Linked DNA regions of Aeoliella mucimassa. The protein of the gene in region 1 binds, or shares a complex with, the protein of each later gene. Links are inferred from orthologs where the notes say so. Each region holds a gene or a part of one and is shown in the gene's direction. Other genes may lie near its edges.

Evidence for each region.
Region 2: the proteins of smc (region 1) and Pan181_RS22775 are in contact, whole or in part, in a crystal structure (PDB 3ZGX), measured with the Bacillus subtilis proteins. The link is inferred for Aeoliella mucimassa from one-to-one orthologs.

What each region holds. Positions count from the first base shown.
Region 1 is NZ_CP036278.1:4,730,600-4,740,711, reverse strand. What follows is about bases 3,158-7,288. They hold smc (chromosome segregation protein SMC), read left to right. Parts: upstream 3,158-3,488; coding sequence 3,489-7,088; downstream 7,089-7,288. Other genes in these bases: Pan181_RS18570 (hypothetical protein), read right to left, coding at 7,120-7,288; Pan181_RS18580 (flagellar basal body P-ring protein FlgI), read left to right, coding at 3,158-3,428. In the rest of the region: Pan181_RS18595 (hypothetical protein), read left to right, coding at 1-716; rnpA (ribonuclease P protein component), read left to right, coding at 867-1,217; membrane protein insertion efficiency factor YidD, read left to right, coding at 1,214-1,450; more of Pan181_RS18580, read left to right, coding at 1,680-3,157; more of Pan181_RS18570, read right to left, coding at 7,289-7,434; sdhB (succinate dehydrogenase iron-sulfur subunit), read right to left, coding at 7,527-8,369; sdhA (succinate dehydrogenase flavoprotein subunit), read right to left, coding at 8,463-10,112. UniProt on the Bacillus subtilis protein: Required for chromosome condensation and partitioning.
Region 2 is NZ_CP036278.1:5,785,881-5,794,851, reverse strand. The notes cover bases 2,823-5,812. They hold Pan181_RS22775 (segregation and condensation protein A), read left to right. Parts: upstream 2,823-3,927; coding sequence 3,928-4,698; downstream 4,699-5,812. Other genes in these bases: Pan181_RS22770 (MBL fold metallo-hydrolase), read left to right, coding at 4,864-5,703; Pan181_RS22780 (hypothetical protein), read left to right, coding at 3,243-3,752; Pan181_RS22785 (hypothetical protein), read left to right, coding at 2,823-2,895. Also shown: Pan181_RS22800 (M1 family metallopeptidase), read left to right, coding at 1-529; Pan181_RS22795 (HEAT repeat domain-containing protein), read left to right, coding at 526-1,269; Pan181_RS22790 (hypothetical protein), read left to right, coding at 1,400-2,005; more of Pan181_RS22785, read left to right, coding at 2,401-2,822; Pan181_RS22765 (WD40 repeat domain-containing protein), read right to left, coding at 6,299-8,971. UniProt on the Bacillus subtilis protein: Participates in chromosomal partition during cell division. May act via the formation of a condensin-like complex containing Smc and ScpB that pull DNA away from mid-cell into both cell halves.

The sequences.
Region 1 (10,112 bases):
ACGCTTATGCGATTGAGTTGGCCCAAACCTCCAGCGATCAAACCGCGGAAGCTCGCCAGCAACTGTTCAAGTACGTTACCGCGACCACCGGTTTTGCCAGTATTCCCACGGAGTACGACCTGCGACTACTCCCCACGCATCAGGCGCTGCAGCCGGCGCTTGCCAGCCTGGTTCGTGGGCAGAATCTGCTTGTCGGCGGTGATTTTGAAGACCTCGCCTCAACGCAATCGGCCGGGTGGGTCCACACCGACTACGCGGATTCGCAGCACGACACCGCGGTGGAGTTCTCGCCGCGTGATCCCCAGCATGGTCGCGCCTGCTTGCGGTTGGTTGCTAAACCAACGAGTCAGGCCATGTTTACCAGCGACGACGATCCTCCGTCGGTTGTATGGGTAACCTCTCCGCGAGTTCCTCTGCAAGCGGGCAGCGTCGTGGAGATCACTGGTTGGATTCGAGTGGTGGGCTCGGCCGAGGCAAACGGCAAACTGTTGATTCAAGACACCCTTGGCGGACAGGAGCTGGCATTGCGAGTGCCGACCACCGCGGGATGGCAACCGTTCCGGATGGTTCGCACCGTGAATCAGACGAGCAGCGTACAGCTGCACCTGGCAGTGCAGGGGGGAGCTTTGGCCGATATCGACGCGGTGATGGTGCGGCCGATTTCGGTGCCCCGTCGCACCGCAAACCAGTCGTTTACTGCCCCGCCACGTCAGTAAAGCACTGTTTTGGAAGTCTCTTTCCGCTCCATTGCTGGTAGGTGGTATGGCTCCCTGTGCTAGCGGCTCCGTAGCGGGCAGCGGGCCAATCGTTTTAGAATGGGTGGGCCTCCTAAACCCTCACGTTTTACCTTTTCGCGTAGCGAAACCTTGGCCCACACCTTTCCGAAAACCCACCGCCTGCTCCAGAAGGACGATTTCGACCGAGTCTTTGCCGTGCGGCGAAGTCGCGCCGACGAGCGACTCGTGGTGTATGTCGCGCCGAACGAGTGCAAGCATCCTCGCTTGGGATTGGTGGTGTCGCGAAAGGTGGGCAACGCGGTCGCGCGGAATCGCTGGAAGCGACTGCTTCGCGAGGCCTTTCGGCTCACGCAGCACGAACTGCCCAACGTCGATCTCGTTTGTTTGCCCCGAGCCAAGGCGGTTCCGACCCTCGAGGAGCTTCAGCAATCGTTGGCTAAGCTCACAAGTCGCCGACCTCCGAAGAGGAAGCGATCGTGAAATTTCTTCGCTTGCTAGCACAGCTGCCTTCGATGATTCTGATCGGCATGGTCCGTTTCTATCAGCTCGGTATTAGCCCACTGCTAGGCAAAAACTGTCGGTTTCAGCCGACTTGCAGCGAGTATTTCATCCAATCAGTCCGCAAGTATGGCCCTCTACGCGGCAGTTGGCGGGGAGTGAAACGTATCGCCCGCTGTCATCCTTGGAACCCTGGTGGCTACGATCCTCCGTGAGATTGCAGTGGCGTGCGAAGCTCGTGTTCAGAGCACAAGTGCTAGCAGACACGAGCAAATACTTTGCCAAAGTTGCCGGATCGCCTTGACCGCATCTTCTACTCTAGGTAATCTCCGCCGTCGAATTTTATATTTGCGTTGAAGTTCTACGCGCAGGAAGCGCAACGCGAGCTTCGACGAGTTAGCATCCTTATTACGCCGGCACGGTTGCCGGATGGAGCACCCCAGCATGATGCGACGGGAACGCTTATCGCAACGAATCTTCTCTGGTCCAGAACCACTGTTGGTGGTTTGCTTGCTTGGGATCAGTATGTCGGTGGGCTGCATGAGTTACATTGGTTTGCCTGGCCGTGAGAAGGAAACCAAAACACTCGAAGACCTATCGGACGAAGCGCCCGATCTGGTTGGAAAGTACACGCATCCCTCTGGCATGGACTACGTGAAGATCGAAGCCATCTCGTTGGTGACCGGACTCGACGGCACCGGCGAAGATCCCGCTCCCACTCCTCAGCGGGCAGCGTTAATGGCCGAAATCAACCGTCACAACATTCAACATGCGGAGCAGTTGCTCGCGTCGACTAGCACGTCGCTGGTGCTCGTGCGAGGTTTCTTGCGTCCCGGCATTCAGGAAGGCGATCGCTTCGACGTCGAAGTGCGAACCCCCACACGTAGCGAAACCACCAGCCTTCGTGGCGGTTGGTTGTTGTCGGCGCGCATGACCGAACTGGCCGTGCTCGGTCAGCAGATTCGTTCGGGCCACATTCTCGGTGTTGCCGAGGGTGCCATTCTGGTCGACCCCAGTGCTACTGGCGAAGAGGACGAACCCTACGCCACGCGCGGTCGTGTGCTCGGTGGCGGTGTCGCGGTGAAGTCGCGCCCGATGGGACTCGTGATCGACGACCGGTACAAGTCGGTGCAAATGGCAACACGCCTTGCGAAAAGTATCAACCTTCGCTTCCACACTCGAATCGAAGGTCACAAGCGAGGCGTTGCAGATCCGAAGAACGACGAGTACGTCGAGATCTCGGTCCACCCTCGGTACAAAGACAACATTGGCCGCTACGTTCGCGTGCTGCAGAGTATTGCCGTGAACGAAACTGGCAACCAGCAGCAGCAACGCGTGCTAGTATTGGCCGAGCAAATACTCGACCCGCTTACCGCTGCCAAAGCGGCGCTGCAACTCGAAGCCTTGGGCGACGCGCAAGCGATCGAACTACTGCAAAAAGGCATGGCCTCGAGCGACACCGAAGTACGATTCTACGCCGCCGAAGCCTTGGCCTACCTCGACGACACCTCGGCCGTGGAAGTGCTGGCGCAAGTCGCTCGCGACGAGCCCGCGTTCCGCATCAATGCCATGGCTGCATTGAGTGCGATGGACGATCTCGAAGCATTCAACGCACTGTATAGCCTGCTGTCGGCCGATAGCGCTGAAACGCGTTATGGCGCCTTCCGCTCGCTGTGGGCGATGAATCCTCATGACCCAGCGATTGCTGGCTTCGACATGAATGGTTCGTTTAGCTACCACCGCCTGAACAGCGTGCAAGGTCCTCCGATGGTACACGTGACCAACAGCCTGCGTCCTGAAATCGTACTGTTTGGTGAGCAACCACCGCTGAAGCTGCCATTGTTGGTGGAAGCTGGTTCGGGGCTTATCGTCAACGGTACTCGCAACAATCAGCTGGTCATCAGCCGCTTGAAGCGGGGTAGCGAACCAGAACGACGGGTGATTGAGCCCGAAATCGACGAGCTGATTCGCACCATCGTCGAACTCGAAGGCACTTACCCCGACGTGGTGCAGGTGCTGCAAGCCGCCAAGAAGTGTGGTGCTCTCGATTCGCGACTCCGCGTCGACGCGTTGCCCAAGCCAGGTCGCGAATATCAACGCGATGGTGAAGGGGACGATCAAGGCGAAGTCGAAGAAGGCTCGCATTTTGATCTGGCCACACCGCTGCCCGATCTGTTTAAGTACAAGTCGTAAACTTCTGGACGCCTGCGACCGTCCCGCTTTGCTACCTATGTTCCCGAATGTTCCGTTCCGATGCTCAAAGCGCTCGAACTTGTTGGCTTTAAGAGCTTCGCGGACAAGACGCGATTCGAGTTCCACGAGGGCATTACGGTCGTCGTGGGGCCGAATGGTTCGGGCAAGTCGAACGTAGTCGACTCAATTAAGTGGGTGCTCGGTTCACAAAGTGCCAAAAGCCTACGTGGATCGGAGATGACCGACGTGATCTTCAACGGGTCTGGCAGTCGCAGCCCGTTGAACATGGCGGAAGTCACTTTGGTACTCGACAACCGCGATGGCAACTACGGCGGCGAACGCCTGGGCCGCGAGGTGGCGATCACCCGCCGGGTGTATCGCAGCGGGGAAGGGGAGTACCTGATCAACGGATCGGCCTGTCGGCGGCGCGACATTCGCGACCTCCTGGCTGGCACCGGTATCGGCACCGAAGCTTATAGCATCATCGAGCAAGGCAAGGTCGATGCGCTGCTGCAAGCGTCGCCACGGGATCGCCGGGCGATTTTTGAAGAAGCCGCCGGCATCAGTCGCTTTCGCGCCAAACGTCAGGACGCTGCTCGCCGGTTAGCGCGAGTCGAACAGAACCTGCTGCGACTGTCGGACATCGTCGACGAGGTCGAGAGTCGGCTGCGAAGCATCCGCATGCAGGCGGGTAAGGCGCAGCGTTATCGCGAAGGAGTGAAGCGACTCAAGGAGCTCCGCACCGAGATCGGCATTGCCGACTGGTTTCGGCTATCGGAACGCATCGATAACGTGGCCGGCGAGCTGGGCAACTTCCAGACCGACGACACAGCCCGTCGAGAGTGGATGGAGGAGGCTGATAACCAGTTGCCGAAACTGGCTGAGTCACTGGCCAACGCCCAAGCGGCCTACGATGCTTGCGACGAGCAAGTTACCACGCTTCGCGAACGCATCGCCAGTTGCCAGGCGACACTCAACGGCTTTGATGGCCGCAAGCAGGACCTCGAAGCCAACCTGAAATCGCTCGAAGAGCAGCGCCGCGCGGCCGAAGCGACGCCGGCCACGGATGGGGCCGATCGCGATTCGTTGGCGGCCAAATTGGAAGTCGCCGAGAGCGACTACGACGAAAACAGCCGCGTGTTGGCCGATACTAGCCAGCGTCTGCACGAGCAAACCACGCTGGTGGAGCGTTTGGAAATTCAAGCTCAGGACATCGCCGAGCGTCACGCCGCGACTGAGAATCGCCGCAATTTGATGAGCCAAAAGCTCGAGTCGAACATCGATCGACAGCAAGCTCAGAAGGAGCAAGTCGCTCGTTTGATTGCCGAGCTGGCCGATTTGCGCGAGCAGTTGGAAAAGCTAAATCAGGAGATCGAAGAACTCACCACCAAGCACTCTGGCGCAGAGCATGAGTCGAACTCCAGTGAAGCGGAGCTCTCTCAGTCGCGCGACCGTTTGGCAGCCAGCCAGAGACGCCTGGACGAAGTGCGTCGCGAACATCAGCGGGCCGAGTCGGAGCTGGTCGCCTGCAAGCATCGCATCGAACTCATCGGCGAGATCGATCGTCAGCAGCAAGCGACGAGTCAGCAGGTGCGAGAGTTTGTTTCGCAAACGTTCGGTATTCGTCCGCAGTTGGTTGCCGACGTGCTGCACGTGGATGTCGATACCGCTCCCATCATCGAGGCGGCGCTCGGAGCGCTGGCCGAGTACGTGCTGGTACCTTCATCGGTGAACCTGCTCGACCACGCTGGGGAGCTTCCCCCTGGAGCGAGGATGATGCGGCTCGACTGGCGATCGCCTCCGGCTGCTATCGACCAGCTCGATCTCTCCGACGAACCGGGCGTGTGGGGACGGGCCGATCAGTTTGTCGATAGCGAGGCTCCCTATCAACCATTGATTCGCCGGTTGCTTGGCCGCACCTGGCTGGTCGATTCGCTCGCTACCGCCCATCGACTGAGCGGCATGGAGACCGGACTGAATTTCGTGACCGCCGATGGCGATGTAGTCGGGGCCGATGGCACCATCGTTGCTGGCCTGCGCGACGAAGCGCGGACGTCGCTAACTCGTCGGCAAAACATCGAGCAGCTGAGAGCCCAAGCGGTCGAGCTGAAAACTGACGTCGATCAGTTGGCCAAACAGCAGCGGGAGCTGGAAGCGACCATCACCAGCATTCAGCAGCAATCCTCCGACGCGTTTGAGAATAATCGTCAGGCGATTCAGCATCTGGCAGCGACTCGCGAACGTCTTGCCGTGCTGCAAACGCAGCGCGAAGTGAACGTCAAGCGAGCCGCAGAGGCTGGGAGCTTTGTCGAGTCGCAAGCGGCCCAAACCGAATCGTTGGACCAAGAGATCGAACGCACCCGCGCGGCGATTGTCACGCTCGAAGAGCAGTGCGCCCGCCTGGCGACGCTCCGCGAAGACTTTTCCGCCCGGCTCGACGAGGCCTCGCGAGTTCGCAAGGAGTTGGTGGAGAAGGAAAACCAGCAGCAGCTCGAACTGGCCAAGCTGGGAAGCAAAGTGGAGATGCTACGAACCTCGCTGCAACACGCGACCGAGAGACGGGCGACGAGCGAAGTTTTGGAGGAGCTGAGCAAGCATGCGGAAACCTTGCAGACCAGGCTCCAGAATCTCGGCGGCGAACGCGAGCGGTTGGAAGCGGAGCTCGCGGAGCTGAACACCCAGTTGCAGGAGTTGTTGCCGCAGCGAGAACTGCACCAAGTAAAGCGCAAAGAGATTAGCGAACAACGCGACGAGCTGAACAAGAAGCTGCAAGCTGCCCGGCGGCAGATCGACGAATCGCAAGCCCGCCGATCGCAGTTGGAGGTCACCCTGGCCAAGCTCGAACATCAGCGACAAGCCTTGGTAGACCGCTTGCAAGAAGATTACGAGATCGACCTGCCGACCGTGGCTGCACAGGCTCCCGCCGAGCGGCCCGCGATCGATCGCAAGCAGATCGAGACAGAGATCAACCAGATCCGCGACGGGCTCCATCGCATCGGAGCGGTGAACGTCGATGCGCTAGAAGAACTGGAAGAGATTGAATCGCGGTTCGAGTCGATCTCGGCCCAGTACAACGACCTGTCGCAAGCCAAGGCCAGCCTGGAGCGGCTGATGTCGAAGCTGAACAGCGAAAGCCGTCAGCTGTTCCTCTCCACGGTCGAAACGGTTCGCGGGCACTTCAAGGAGTTGTTCCGCCGGCTGTTCGGTGGCGGTGAGGCCGACATTCTGCTGGAGGATGCCGAAGGGGACGACGCGCTGGAATGCGGTGTCGAGATCCGAGCCTGCCCGCCTGGCAAAGACACGCGTACTATTTCGCTGCTCTCGGGTGGCGAGAAGACCATGACCTGCGTGGCCTTGCTGCTGGCAATGTTCCGCAGCAAGCCGAGCCCGTTCTGCATTCTCGACGAAGTCGACGCCGCGCTCGACGAAGCGAACATCGGCAGGTTCGTTGGTGTGTTGTCCGACTTCCTGTCGTCGACGCAGTTCGTGGTGGTGAGTCACTCGAAGAAGACGATGACCGGAGCGGACACCATTTACGGGGTCACGATGCAAGAATCTGGTATCTCGAAGCAGGTCTCCGTACGGTTCGACGACGTGACCGACGACGGGTTCATTAAGCCGACTGCTAAACCGGCCGCTTCGGATCGGAAAGCGGCCTAGACTCAGACCTGCAGGTGTCGCCGCGAGCGACCTACTGAGCAGGTGCGGTGTCGTCCACCGGCCTGGCGGGTGGTGCGGTGGCTGGGTCCAGAAAGCAAGACTCTGGCATGCCGACCGGGGTAAAGGACGAGCAGCATCCGCCCGTCGTGCAGCGGTAGTTACTTGCTTTGGAGTTTCCCGATAGCTGCGAGGCAGTCTCGGGCGAGGCGTACGCGACCAAGTTCACCAGTAATAGCGAGACTAGCACCGCACCCATAATGGACACCGCGACATGCAGTCGCGTGGTGCGGCGTGGTTCGTTGCCGATGAGCAACTCGGTCGATTGCCGGGGGGTGCTGTCGTGCATGCGGTCGCTAAGGGAAATGTGGTTTTCACTATCGGCTAGGTCAAAGCTACGGAGTAGCCCTCGCTCTACGATAGTGTACGCACCAAAGTCGCTTAGCGATCGAAGATTGTCTTGAAGCTGTACCAAGTAGCCTGGCGGCCGGCACGAGCGATCGAGGTGGTCAGCGGGATTTCTTTGGGGCAGACCGACACGCAGTTTTGCGAGTTGCCGCAGACCTGGATGCCGCCGGCCGAGGTCAACGCTTCCAGACGCTGGTCGGAAATCATGCCGCCAGTTGTGTGATCGTTGAACAGTATCGCCTGGCTGATGGGAGCGGCTCCCAGGAACTTGCCTTGTTCGGCTTCGGTCTGGCGTGCCTCGTGCTCTTCGATCGATTCGTTTGGACGGCGAGTCGCTTCGACCTTCAGGTATTGGGGGCAGGCTTCCACGCAGCAACCGCAAGTCATGCATTCCGACAGGGGATAGCGTTGTTCTTGCGACTCTTGAGATTCCTTGGGACCTGCACCGCGATCGTAGTAATCGTCGACAGGCACCCAGGCTTTCACGCGTTCCAGAGCACGGAACATGCGACCGCGGTCGACCATCAGGTCGCGAACCACGGGGAACTTGGTCATTGGTTGCAGCTCGATTTCGCCATCATGCTCTTCGAGCAAGCGGTCGACCAGGGCCGAGCACGACTGCCGAACGCGGCCGTTGATCACCATGGTGCAGGCGCCGCAGACTTCTTCCAGGCAGTTGCAGTCCCAGGCGACTGGCGTGGTTTCTTTGCCTTCGGCGGTGCGAGCCATCGTGGCAATTTTTTGCAGCACGCTAATGACGTTCAGGTTGGGCTCGTAGGGAATACGAAACGTTTCCCAGTAGCTCTGCTGACCGGGACCGGCCTGGCGGAGAATGCGGACGTCGAATGATTGCCGCTGGGTGGCGGAAGCTGTCATGGCGAGCCTTCAGGACAATTGGCGTAATCTTGGGCGTGTATAGGAAATTGTAGGACGCGGTATGGTAGCCGCCAAGCTTAATCGGGGCGGACCTTAGCTCGAGGCCCCAGCCGGTTCGGCTTGCGAGGCTTTTTGCTGGCGTTCCTTCCAAACCTGTTCGATAATGTCGCCACCGACGATGCCGTACAGGCGTGGACGGGGCGGAATGAGCGAGGTATCGACATCTTCATAGCTCAGTGTCGGATCGCCCTTCGAATCGAAGGTGGCAATCGTCGACTTCAGCCACTTCTTGTTCTTGGCGTCGAACTTGTCGCACCAGGCTTCGGCTTGTTGACGACGCTCGGCTGGGTCTTCCGACTCGATGCCGGGCATGTCGAACTCGGGCTTGTAGTGGGCACCGCGGCATTCGTCGCGAGCCAGGGCTCCTTGGAGCAGGGCCTTCGCCAGCGGGAACATGTCGAGCAAGCTCTTGGTGAACATCACGTTCTGGTTGGTCCAGGTGCCGGTGTCCGACAGCGAGCAGTTCCTTGCCCGTTCGTGCAGTTCGTAGATCTTGTCGACCGCGGATTGCAGTTGATCGTTGCGACGTACCACCGTGGCGGCCTTGGTCATTTCCTGACCAAGCTCTTGGTGGATGACGTAAGGATTCTCGCCGCCGGCGGGGCGGTCGAGCAGTTGCTTGTGTTCCATTTCCTTCTTGGAACGCTCCGCACGCATCAGCAAGTCGAACTGCTCATCGCCGGCCGAAGCACCCAGCGAGGCGAGGTCGGTCGCGATGCAGGGGCCGACAAACAGGCCGGTGAAGATGCACGACAGCAGCGAGTTGGCACCCAGGCGGTTACCGCCGTGGTACTGGTAATCGCATTCGCCGATGGCGTAGAGACCAGGGATGTTGGTCACGTGGTTACGCGGCGACGTGGGATTCAATCCACCCGCAGCGGTACGCTCGTAGTCGGCCCACAGACCGCCCATCGAGTAGTGCACCGCGGGAAAGATCTTCATCGGCTGGTCGCGGGGGTCGACGCCTTGGAACTTCTCGTAGATGTGAAGGATACCGCCGAGTTTGCGGTCGAGTTCTTCCCGCGGAATGTGGGTCAGGTCGAGGTAGACGCACTGCTTGTCGCCTTCGACGCTCAGGCCTTCATTCACGCAGACATTGAAGATCTCGCGGGTCGCGATATCGCGAGGCACCAAGTTGCCGTACTTAGGATACCGCTCTTCGAGGAAGTAGTAACGCTCTTCTTCGGGAATGTCGCGGGGAAGACGCGAGTCTTGAGGAGTGCGTGGAACCCATACGCGGCCACCTTCGCCGCGGGCACTTTCGCTCATCAAGCGAAGCTTGTCGGCACCGGGAATCGCGGTGGGATGCACCTGAATGAACTCGCCATTGGCGTACTTCGCACCGTACTGCACGCTACGGCTGGCAGCGCTACCGGTGCAGGCCATGCTCATCGTGCTACGGCCAAACAGCAAACCACAACCACCGGTGGCAAGCACCACCGAGTCGGCTGGGAACGCCCGAATTTCCATGGTCACCAGGTTTTGGGCCGTCGCTCCACGGCAGCGACCTTCGTCGTCGACGATCGGTCCCAGGTAGTCCCAACCTTCGTAGATTTCGACCTTACCTTCGGCATGGCAGCGACGCACCTGTTCGTCCAGGGCGTAGAGCAGCTGCTGACCGGTGGTCGCCCCGGCAAAAGCGGTTCGTTTGAAGAGCGTACCACCGAACCGGCGTTGATCGCG
Region 2 (8,971 bases), 1.1 Mb from region 1 along the record:
AGTCTCGGGCCGCGAGCTCGATCGCTTCTTCGATCAATGGGTCTTTGGAGCGGGTACTCCCAAGCTGAAGGTTCGCTACAAGTGGCTGGCCAAAGAACGCTTGGCCCTGGTCACCGTCGAGCAAACTCACAAGGTCGACGACAACACCGGGCTGTTCGAGATTCCCACGACGCTGCGTTTTGTGGTGGATGGCAAGCCAGTCGATCACCCGGTTACCATCAACAAAGAGAAGCACGACTTCTATGTACCGCTCGACGAGCAACCGACGCTCGTGCGGTTCGATCCGGAGTTCACCGTGCTGGCCGAAGTCGACTTCGACAAGCCCGATGCGATGGTCTACACGCAGCTCGAGGCCGAAGACGACATGATTGGCCGTTTGATGGCCGCTCGCGTGCTGGGCAAGAAGGACAACCACAAATCGGTGGAAGCCCTTAAGGAAACCCTTAACAACGATGGTTACTACGGGGTGCGTATCGAACGGCCGAGTCGCTCGAAAAGCTCGGCACCGACGAAGCGTTTGCCGCGTTGACCGAAAGCATGACCCAGTCCGACGCCCGCGTGCGTCGATCGGTGGTCGAGAGCATCGGTAAGTTCTATAAGCCGGCCACGCTTGAGATCCTGAAGCAAGTGGTCGAGAACGAGTCGAACACCGCCATCGTGGCGACTGCCGTGCGGGGGCTCGGCAAGTACCCCGCTGACGACGTGCAAAACACCTTGATCCTGGCGCTCGATCGACCGAGCTTCGAGAACAAGATTGCCATGGCAGCCATCGGCGCGCTCGGGGCGTCGGGCGATGTTTCGCTGCGGGGCAAAGTGCTAGCAGTGCTGCAGCGCGACCGCCAGAAGTTCGGCGATCGCGACTACGGTCGGGCGCTGCAGGTGCTGGCCAAGCTGTGGAAGGAAGCCGACGACAAGCAACCGGTTCGCGACATGCTCGAAGACGCCCTGCAAGATCCTTCGCGCAAGGCCCGCCAGGGAGCGATCGAAGCCCTCGGCGAATTGGGCGATCGCACGGCCGTTGCCGCTCTGCGTTCGTACGCCGATCGCGAAGGGGAAGGTCGCAACGCAACCGCTGCGGCCGCGGCGATCAAGAAGCTGGAAGACGATGCCCCCTTCGTCCCGCGGGAAGTGCAGGAACTTCGCAAACAGCTCGGCGATCTCACCAAGCAGCAAGCGAAACTGCAAAAGGAACTCGATACGCTCAAGAGCAAGCTCGAGGCCCGGCCCGAAGAATCGTCGGCCGATGTCTCGACCACTCCTGGTTTATAAGTGTTTTTCGCGAGCTGCTCCTGGTAGCAACAAGCGTTGAATTCGTCTTGACGGTGGGGCGGGGGTTTGCAAAACTCCCCGCCCCACACGTGTTTTCGACCCATTGTTTCTCAAGGAGGAGGCACGCGCCATGCGTTGTCTTTGTGCTCTCGTTAGCCTGACCTTTGTTACTGCCCTCGGTTGCGGGGGAGGCGATACCGCTTCGAATGCTCCGTCGACAGGTGGCACCGCTACGTCGGCGTCGGCCAGCGCGTCGGATATCAACAAGCATCCCGCGGTAGTTTCGTCGACCAAGTTTCTCAAGGCCATCTCGACCGGCGATCAGACCACTGCCATGGGTTGCTTAACTCCGCTCGCGGCCAAGCAACTCGAAGACTACGGACAGGGATTCAAATTCGCAGCTGTTGCTGAGGCCGATTTTAAAGCGACGAATCTTCGCGAAAATGCGATGGACACCGACGAAACAGCGGTGGAATATCACATGACCGTCAGCGACGGAACCGAATCGGTCGAGCTCGATTTGTGCTGCATCATGCGACAAGTGAACAACGACTGGCGGTTGAGCGGTATCGTTTATGACCTTGGTAACGGTCAAGAACCGGTACTCGTGAACTACGAAGCAGCACCACAGCAACCAGCGAATACCGCAAATTCGGCGCAGACCGCCGCAAATTCGGGCGCGGAGGCCGCGGCTGCGGAAACTGCTCAGGCTCCCGCTGGTGCGCAAAATCGATAATCGAAAACGACCTAAATCTATAATTTACAAGCACTTATGGCCCCACTCCGGCATCTCGCCCGGTGTGGGGCCTGTGTTTTGCGCCAAGAAAAGTTTCCCAGAAACATTCAAGAAAGGGGTGCCCCCCTTGGACAACGTTTGTCCCCCTGCTACTCTTTTCCTTGCTAATCGACAAGGTTAGCGTAGTCTTTGCATACTACATTACTTACCCCACCTGCAGGTTCTGCCTGCTCCATTGGCTCTGATGTGTAAGCAGAGTCAGTTGTAGTCAAATCGAACCGATAAGTTTCGGTTCATTCGATTGCTTCCGTCGCACGTGTCGGCGGGACCCATTTATGAAGCAATCGATTAGTGTTCCGTGTTGGTACATGTGATTCTCTCAGAAGGAGAAAGTGATGAAGTCGACCAACTTGCTGCGTGTTTTCGCGTTGATGGTTGTTGCCGCTTTTGCCGTTGCTACTGCGAACCAAGCCGAAGCTGGTTTTGGTCTGCTGTGCAAGCTGCGTGGTGACGACTGCTGCACCCCTTGCTGCGAGCCCGCTCCCTGCTGCGAGCCCGCCCCTGCACCTTGCTGCGAGCCTGCTCCTTGCTGCGAAGCCGATCCTTGCTGCCCCAAGCGTTGCGGCCTGTTCGCTCGCCTGAAGGACAAGTTCGGTAAGAAGTGCTGTGATCCTTGCTGCGAAGCTACTCCTTGCTGCGAAGCTCCTTGTGAGCCCGCTCCTTGCGTGGAAGCTGCTCCTTGCGAACCAGCTCCTTGCTGCGAGCCCGCCCCTTGCTGCGAAGCTGATCCTTGCTGCAAGAAGCCTTGCTTGTTCAGCCGCTTGAAGGACAAGTTCGGCAAGAAGTGCTGCGACACCTGCTGCGAACCCGCTCCTAGCTGCGGTTGCTAAGTTGACGCCGGTTTCCCGCGAAACCAGCTCAACTTCGTAGGGACTCGCCCTCCCGGCTATGAGTCCAAGACCACCTTCGAGCGTGATATACGCCTGATCGTGGTACTAATGAACTCCAAAAAGCTTGATGGCTTCGGTCATCAAGCTTTTTTCGTTCCTCCCCCGTTGGCAGTGCTATAGTTGACTCCTACACATAACTTACATAGGTTGAGTAAACCGCGCTGGACAGGAAGACTATTGCGCCCACAGCAGGATCGCTGAAATCGGTGCCGCGTGGCGGTTTCGCTCGCGTCGGTTATTCGCCCTGCCGAAGATAGGGCCGTTATTCGAAAACTGAGGAGATTGTGATGAAATCGATTCTTCGTTTTGTGGTGGTTGCTGCCATCTGCACTATGTTCGCTGGCAGCGCTAGCGAAGCCGAGGCCTTTGGCCTGTTCAAGAAGTTCCGTAACCGCTGCTGCAAGACTTCGTGCTGCGAAGTCGAGACCTCCTGCGGCTGCAATACTGGCTGCGGCTGCGACACTGGTTGCGGTAGCACCGAAGTGATCGTGGAAGAAGAGTACACCGAGCCCACCGAGGTTTCGCCAGCCGACACCATGCCTGCTGTGCCTGAACCTCCAGCCGAAGAAGCCGTAGAAGAAGCCGCTCCCGCGGCGGAAGCTGCTGCTACCGAAGCTCCTGCTGAGGAGGCTGTAGAAGAAGCCGCTGAAGCTCCTGCCGAAGCCGCGGAAGAAGCCGCTGCTGAAGCGACCGACGCTGCTGCAGAGGCCACTGAGGAAGCTGCCGATGCCGCAGGCGATGCCGTTGAGGAAGCTAGCGACGCGGTGGAAGATGCCACCGAAGCTCCTAATGCCTAAGTCGCCAGTCGACGCTTCGTAAAACGTAAACCAAACACCCCGGCCGGGCCTACTGCCTTGTCGGGGTGTTTGCGTTTGCTAGCACGAAACTCGAATGGACCTCGTCGGCTCGGTCTGCAATAACTCGCGTCGTCTGCGTTGCCTCCGATCTACCTCCACCGAATCGACCGCCCCGATGCAATTTCGCGTCCAACTCGACGTGTTCAACGGTCCCCTCGACCTGCTGCTCCACCTGGTGCGCAAGCACGAGGTCGATATTAGCAACATTCCGGTCGCGGCCGTGGCCGACCAGTTTCTGGAGCACGTTTCGGTGCTCGAGCAGATCGACGTCGACGCGGTTGGCGACTTTCTCGACCTGGCCAGCACGCTGATCGAGATCAAATCGCAGATGGTGCTCCCTCGTCAGGAAGCCGAAGAGCCCGAGGAGTTGGAAGATCCCCGCCAGGAGCTGGTGGAACGCCTGCTCGAGTTCAAAAAGTACCGCGACGCGTCGCAGCATCTCGAACAACGCGGCCGCGAATGGCAGGATCGCTACGCCCGGGCGGCCAACGACCTTGGCTCGCGTCAGAAGCACGAGGAGGTGCCCGCCATCGCTGGCGTGGAGCTGTGGGACCTCGTCAGTGCGTTTGGGCGGGTGCTACGCGACAAGCTGGCCAAGCCGGTGGCCACCAGCATTACGTACGACGACACGCCGATACACGTCTACATGCAGCGTCTCGACGAGCGTCTGCAACGCGAAGGCAGCGTGACCTTCTTCGACCTCTTCCCCAACGCGGTCCACAAATCGACCCTCGTTGGCATGTTTCTGGCGGTGCTCGAAATGGTGCGGTACCGCTACGCTTTGGCGCATCAGGCCGAGCGGTATGGCGACATACTCATCGAGCCAGGCCCCGAAAAGCTGCCAGCTCAGATCAAAGTGAGTGCAGTCAGTGAGTCGGCCGATTGAGCCGCAACTCGCGATTCTCCGGGCAATTGCCGAAAACCGGGGCGGGTTGGCTCCTGCCGACGAACCTCGATAATTGGTATCATGTCGCTCTTTTCCATGGTTCTGTGGTTTTCATGGCTTCGTGGATATCAGTACGCACCCCCTACCTGTTGATTCGAACTCCAGATGGTTGAGAACGCCCCCCTGCAATCGTTGCAACATCGCGGTCTAACGATCGAGGGCTACTCGCGCGCGGCCGTGCAGTCGTACTGGCGCATCCCCGAGCTTGGCATCGGATTCGATCTCGGCGCACAGCCCTGGAGCTTCATGGGGACTGACACTTGGTTTGTGTCGCACGCACACCTCGACCACATCGCAGCCTTGCCGGTGTACGTCGCTCGCCGGCGGATGATGAAAATGGCCCCGCCCACCATCTACTTGCCGACGTCGGCCATCGAACCGGTCGAAGCGATCCTGCAGAACTTCACGCGACTCGACCGCGGCCGGTTGCCTGCCGACCTGCGGCCGATCGAGCCTGGCATGGAGATCAAGCTGTCGCGGGAGTACGTGGTCACCACGGTGCCGACCAAGCACACGGTGCCGTCGATGGGCTTCGTGGTCTGGCAGTGCCGCAAGAAGCTCAAGCCGGAGTACGAGGGACTCGCCGGCATGCAGATTCGCGACCTCCGCCTGGCTGGCACCGAAGTGTCCGAGGAACGCCGCGACGCGGTGCTCGCTTACCTTGGCGACAGTTCCCCGCCGGGACTCGACGACAACCCCGAGATGTACCAGGCCAAGGTGCTGATCTGCGAACTCACGTTCGTCGCGCCGGGCCATCGCAAAGAGAAGATCCACAAGTTCGGGCATATCCACCTCGACGACTTCGTGGAACGCCGCGAGCGGTTCGAAAACGAACTGATCATCGCGTCGCACCTGAGCACCCGCTACCACGAAAACACGGTCCGCAAACTCGTGAAAAAAGCCCTGCCCGACATGCTCAACGGGCGACTCCATCTGTGGCTGTAGCACTATCCAGGGTAGCGCTTTGGCTCACGGAACTCGCCGGCGCACACCCCTTCGCTAGGCGACGATTCCCTTTCAGGGAATGTTTGAGTAGAAGGCTAGCTATCCAGTTGTCGGTTGTGCTCTTGTCCTCCGCGGGCTCTGCGTCTCTGCGTGAGGATTCTTATGCTGGCTCCCGCTCCACATCGTTAGCCGACGCCTCCGGCTGCGGGCGAAACAACTTTTCTGAATGCACCGGTTTTTGCTGGGAAATGGCCACCTGATTTGCTATAAACAGGTAGTGTTCAGGTGTATCTGTGTTGTTGTGTAAGAAAGGAGCCTGCTGTGGATCGTTGCTTGTGGTTGTGCGAAGCGAATCGGTGCTTGGTTACGCGTCGTCGTGGGGGGAGTTTTGCCCCCACTCGCCAGCGGTGTGGGGCGAAATGACTGGCGATGGATTTCCCGTTAGATGAAAAAACGCCTGCAAATACAGGGGGAAAGGCAATGCTCGCGGCCGACGTGCAATCAGAATAAAGCCCCCACGAATCGATTTCCCGCTTTTGGGGGCAATTCGGTGGGGGCAAAAAAACGATGCGACCTTTCACGGTTTCTGCCTGGATCACTCCGGTGCTGGTTCGGTGTCAGGCTCTGCTTGCAGTTCTGGCTCCGCTTCCTCAGCAGCATTGGTTTCAGCGTTGGCAGCTTCGTCGGCTGGTGGTTCGTCGGCTGGTGGTTCGTCGGCTGGTGGTTCGTCGGCTGGTGGTTCGTCGGCTGGTGGTTCGTCGGCCACCGGTTCGGTCGGCTTTGTTGGTTCGTTGGGGGTAAGCGTTATTTTCCCTAGTTCGACCGCATGCTGTAAATCGTCTTGACCTTCGATGTTCCACACTCGCAGCGTGCCATCCAGGCTCACCGAAGCCAGCTTGGTGCCATCGGGCGAAAGCCGAATGTCGGTTATTCGCAAGCAGTGACCAAACAGATGGCAACGCTGTTGTCGCGTATCCGCATCAAACACAGAAATCTGATGCCCGTCCACTTCGGGATGGGAAATGGTCAACCGCTCGGAGGTCGAAGCAATCAGCCGATGCTTGCTCGAGCTATCGATGGAGCGAATTGCAAATTGTTCAGCGACAGGCAGCTCAGGACGCGCTATGAGAGGATACTCGTTCTCTGGCCAAGCAGCAGTAAGCACAGGCAAAAACTTCTTCTCTTGAAGGCTGAATCCCATGATCCCCGACAATTGCCCCCCGATTAGCAGGTTGTTTTCCATGGCTTCAAGCGAGACACAATTGTTTAGCCCAGCGAATCGGATCCGATGAACAACTTCGCCTGTATCGACGTTCGCCACGCAGTTATGCGATTGGGTAGAGATCGCCAGCTGCTTGCTATCGTCAAAGAAATCAATGTCGCCCACGCCGGCGCCGATGTTAATCTTGGTGATTCCAGCACCGACTTCTTTCTTGCGCCAGATCCAAACCTCCCCTTCGCTGCTACCAACGGCCAGGTAGTTGCCATCGGGCGAGAATCGCACCACGGTGAGCAGGCCAGGGGGTGGGTCGAGTTCCGCGTGCTCGACTCCCTCGTCGGTGAGTGTCCATACGTAGAGCTCTCCCTCTGCGTTGTCGTATCCGCCGACCGTGGCCAGTTTGCCTTCGGTCGGATGGAAATCGAGCGAGCGCACGACGGTGAGCACCGGCAGTTCAAACTTCAGGTCGCCCGTCGCCGCATCCCACAACTTGATCTGATGTCCACGATCGGTGCCGCCGGTGGCGATCATGTCGCCCTCGGGCGAGTAAGCAACGCTCAGCAGCACTCGCGCATCGGCCAACCGATCCCAGAGTTGCCGCTCGGAGACCTTCGACGCATCGGCCCACGTTCGATAACGGAGCAACTGCTTCTTGTCGGTAAAGTAATTCTGGTAGTACTGATGTCCCATTTTCTCCAACGCAGGGCGGGCCAATTCGCGATCGCTGAGCCGCAAAGCCGTCCACGCCCGCAGGGTCGGGTACATGGTTGTGCCGGTGAACTTGTTCGCGAGAAGCACGGATCCTTGGTGAATCCGCTCATAGTCGAACCCAAAGCTGCTAAGGTGCCCTTCGTCGAAAAAACACTTCATCTGGTTAAATACCCAGGCATACATCATGGCGCCATGTTCTTCGTCGCGTTTGTCGGCCTCGGCTTGCAGGAAGGCCGCCAAGTCGCCCGGCTCGCCCATCCAGCGAGGCAGCAAACAAATGCCCATCGACGAGTACAAAGGCAGATAGTCTTCGTTCACCGCACGCCCTGCGAGAAACGACATCATCAAGGTTTCTTTGGGAAGTCCCAATCCTTGACCGATGCGGATTTGCAACTCGAACAACGCGGGATCGTCGCCGGTTCGCTCTTGGGCTTCCAGCAGCAGCTCGGCCGCTTGGATCAGTCGCGTTTTGAATTGGAGGTACCCTTCTTCGGTGACCGATCCGATATACCCGGTTCCGCGGGCAACCCACGCGTACGCGTGCAGGGCTTCGGCTTTGCCGATGCGGGCGGTGCTCGACTCGGGATACGCCTCGAGCCAGGCATCGAACTTCGCCAGATGATCGCGCCAGCCAGACGAGGTTGTATCTTCAGGTTGTCGCACGGCCTGGTAGAGCTTCCAGTACATGGGGAATCCCATCATGTCGAACGAACCTCTTTCACGAAACTTGTCTGCCAGTTTCTCGAGTGTTTCGAAATCGCTATTCGCCCAAGCACTCTCGGCTTGCGCCAAGCGGTAGCCGATCACGAGTTCTGCCGACCAGGCCGGGGGCGGCAGTTCGAACAGGCGAATGTCGCCATTCTCATAGACGCTAATTCCCTTTCGCGCATCGGGGCTGACGACAGCCAGTTGCACGTCGGTACGTTGCGGGGGAAACTTCTGAGTGAATCCTCCGACGTCGTAATCGTAGAACGTCAGGCTGCAATCTCCATCGTAGATCGCCATCACGTTGCAGCCTCGCAAGAATTGCAGGTCCCGACACTTGGTTTCCATCGAAAGCTCGTGCTGACCGATCCTTTTTTGGTTCTTCTGGTTGTACGCCATGATTTGGCCATTGTCGGTAGCCATGAAGACCAGATGCCGATCGTCGGTCGAAGCGGCAATATCAATCGGCTGCCCCAGCGGCTTGTCGAAAACGTGATCGCTAAACTCCATGCCGCCTGCGCGAAGCCTTCCGACGTACCACACTCCTTCTTCTTTGCTTTCCAGTCGCAACGACTGAAAACAAGCCATCATGCCAAGTTGAGCAAGCCATTCACAAGGTTCGCTACCAGTTGT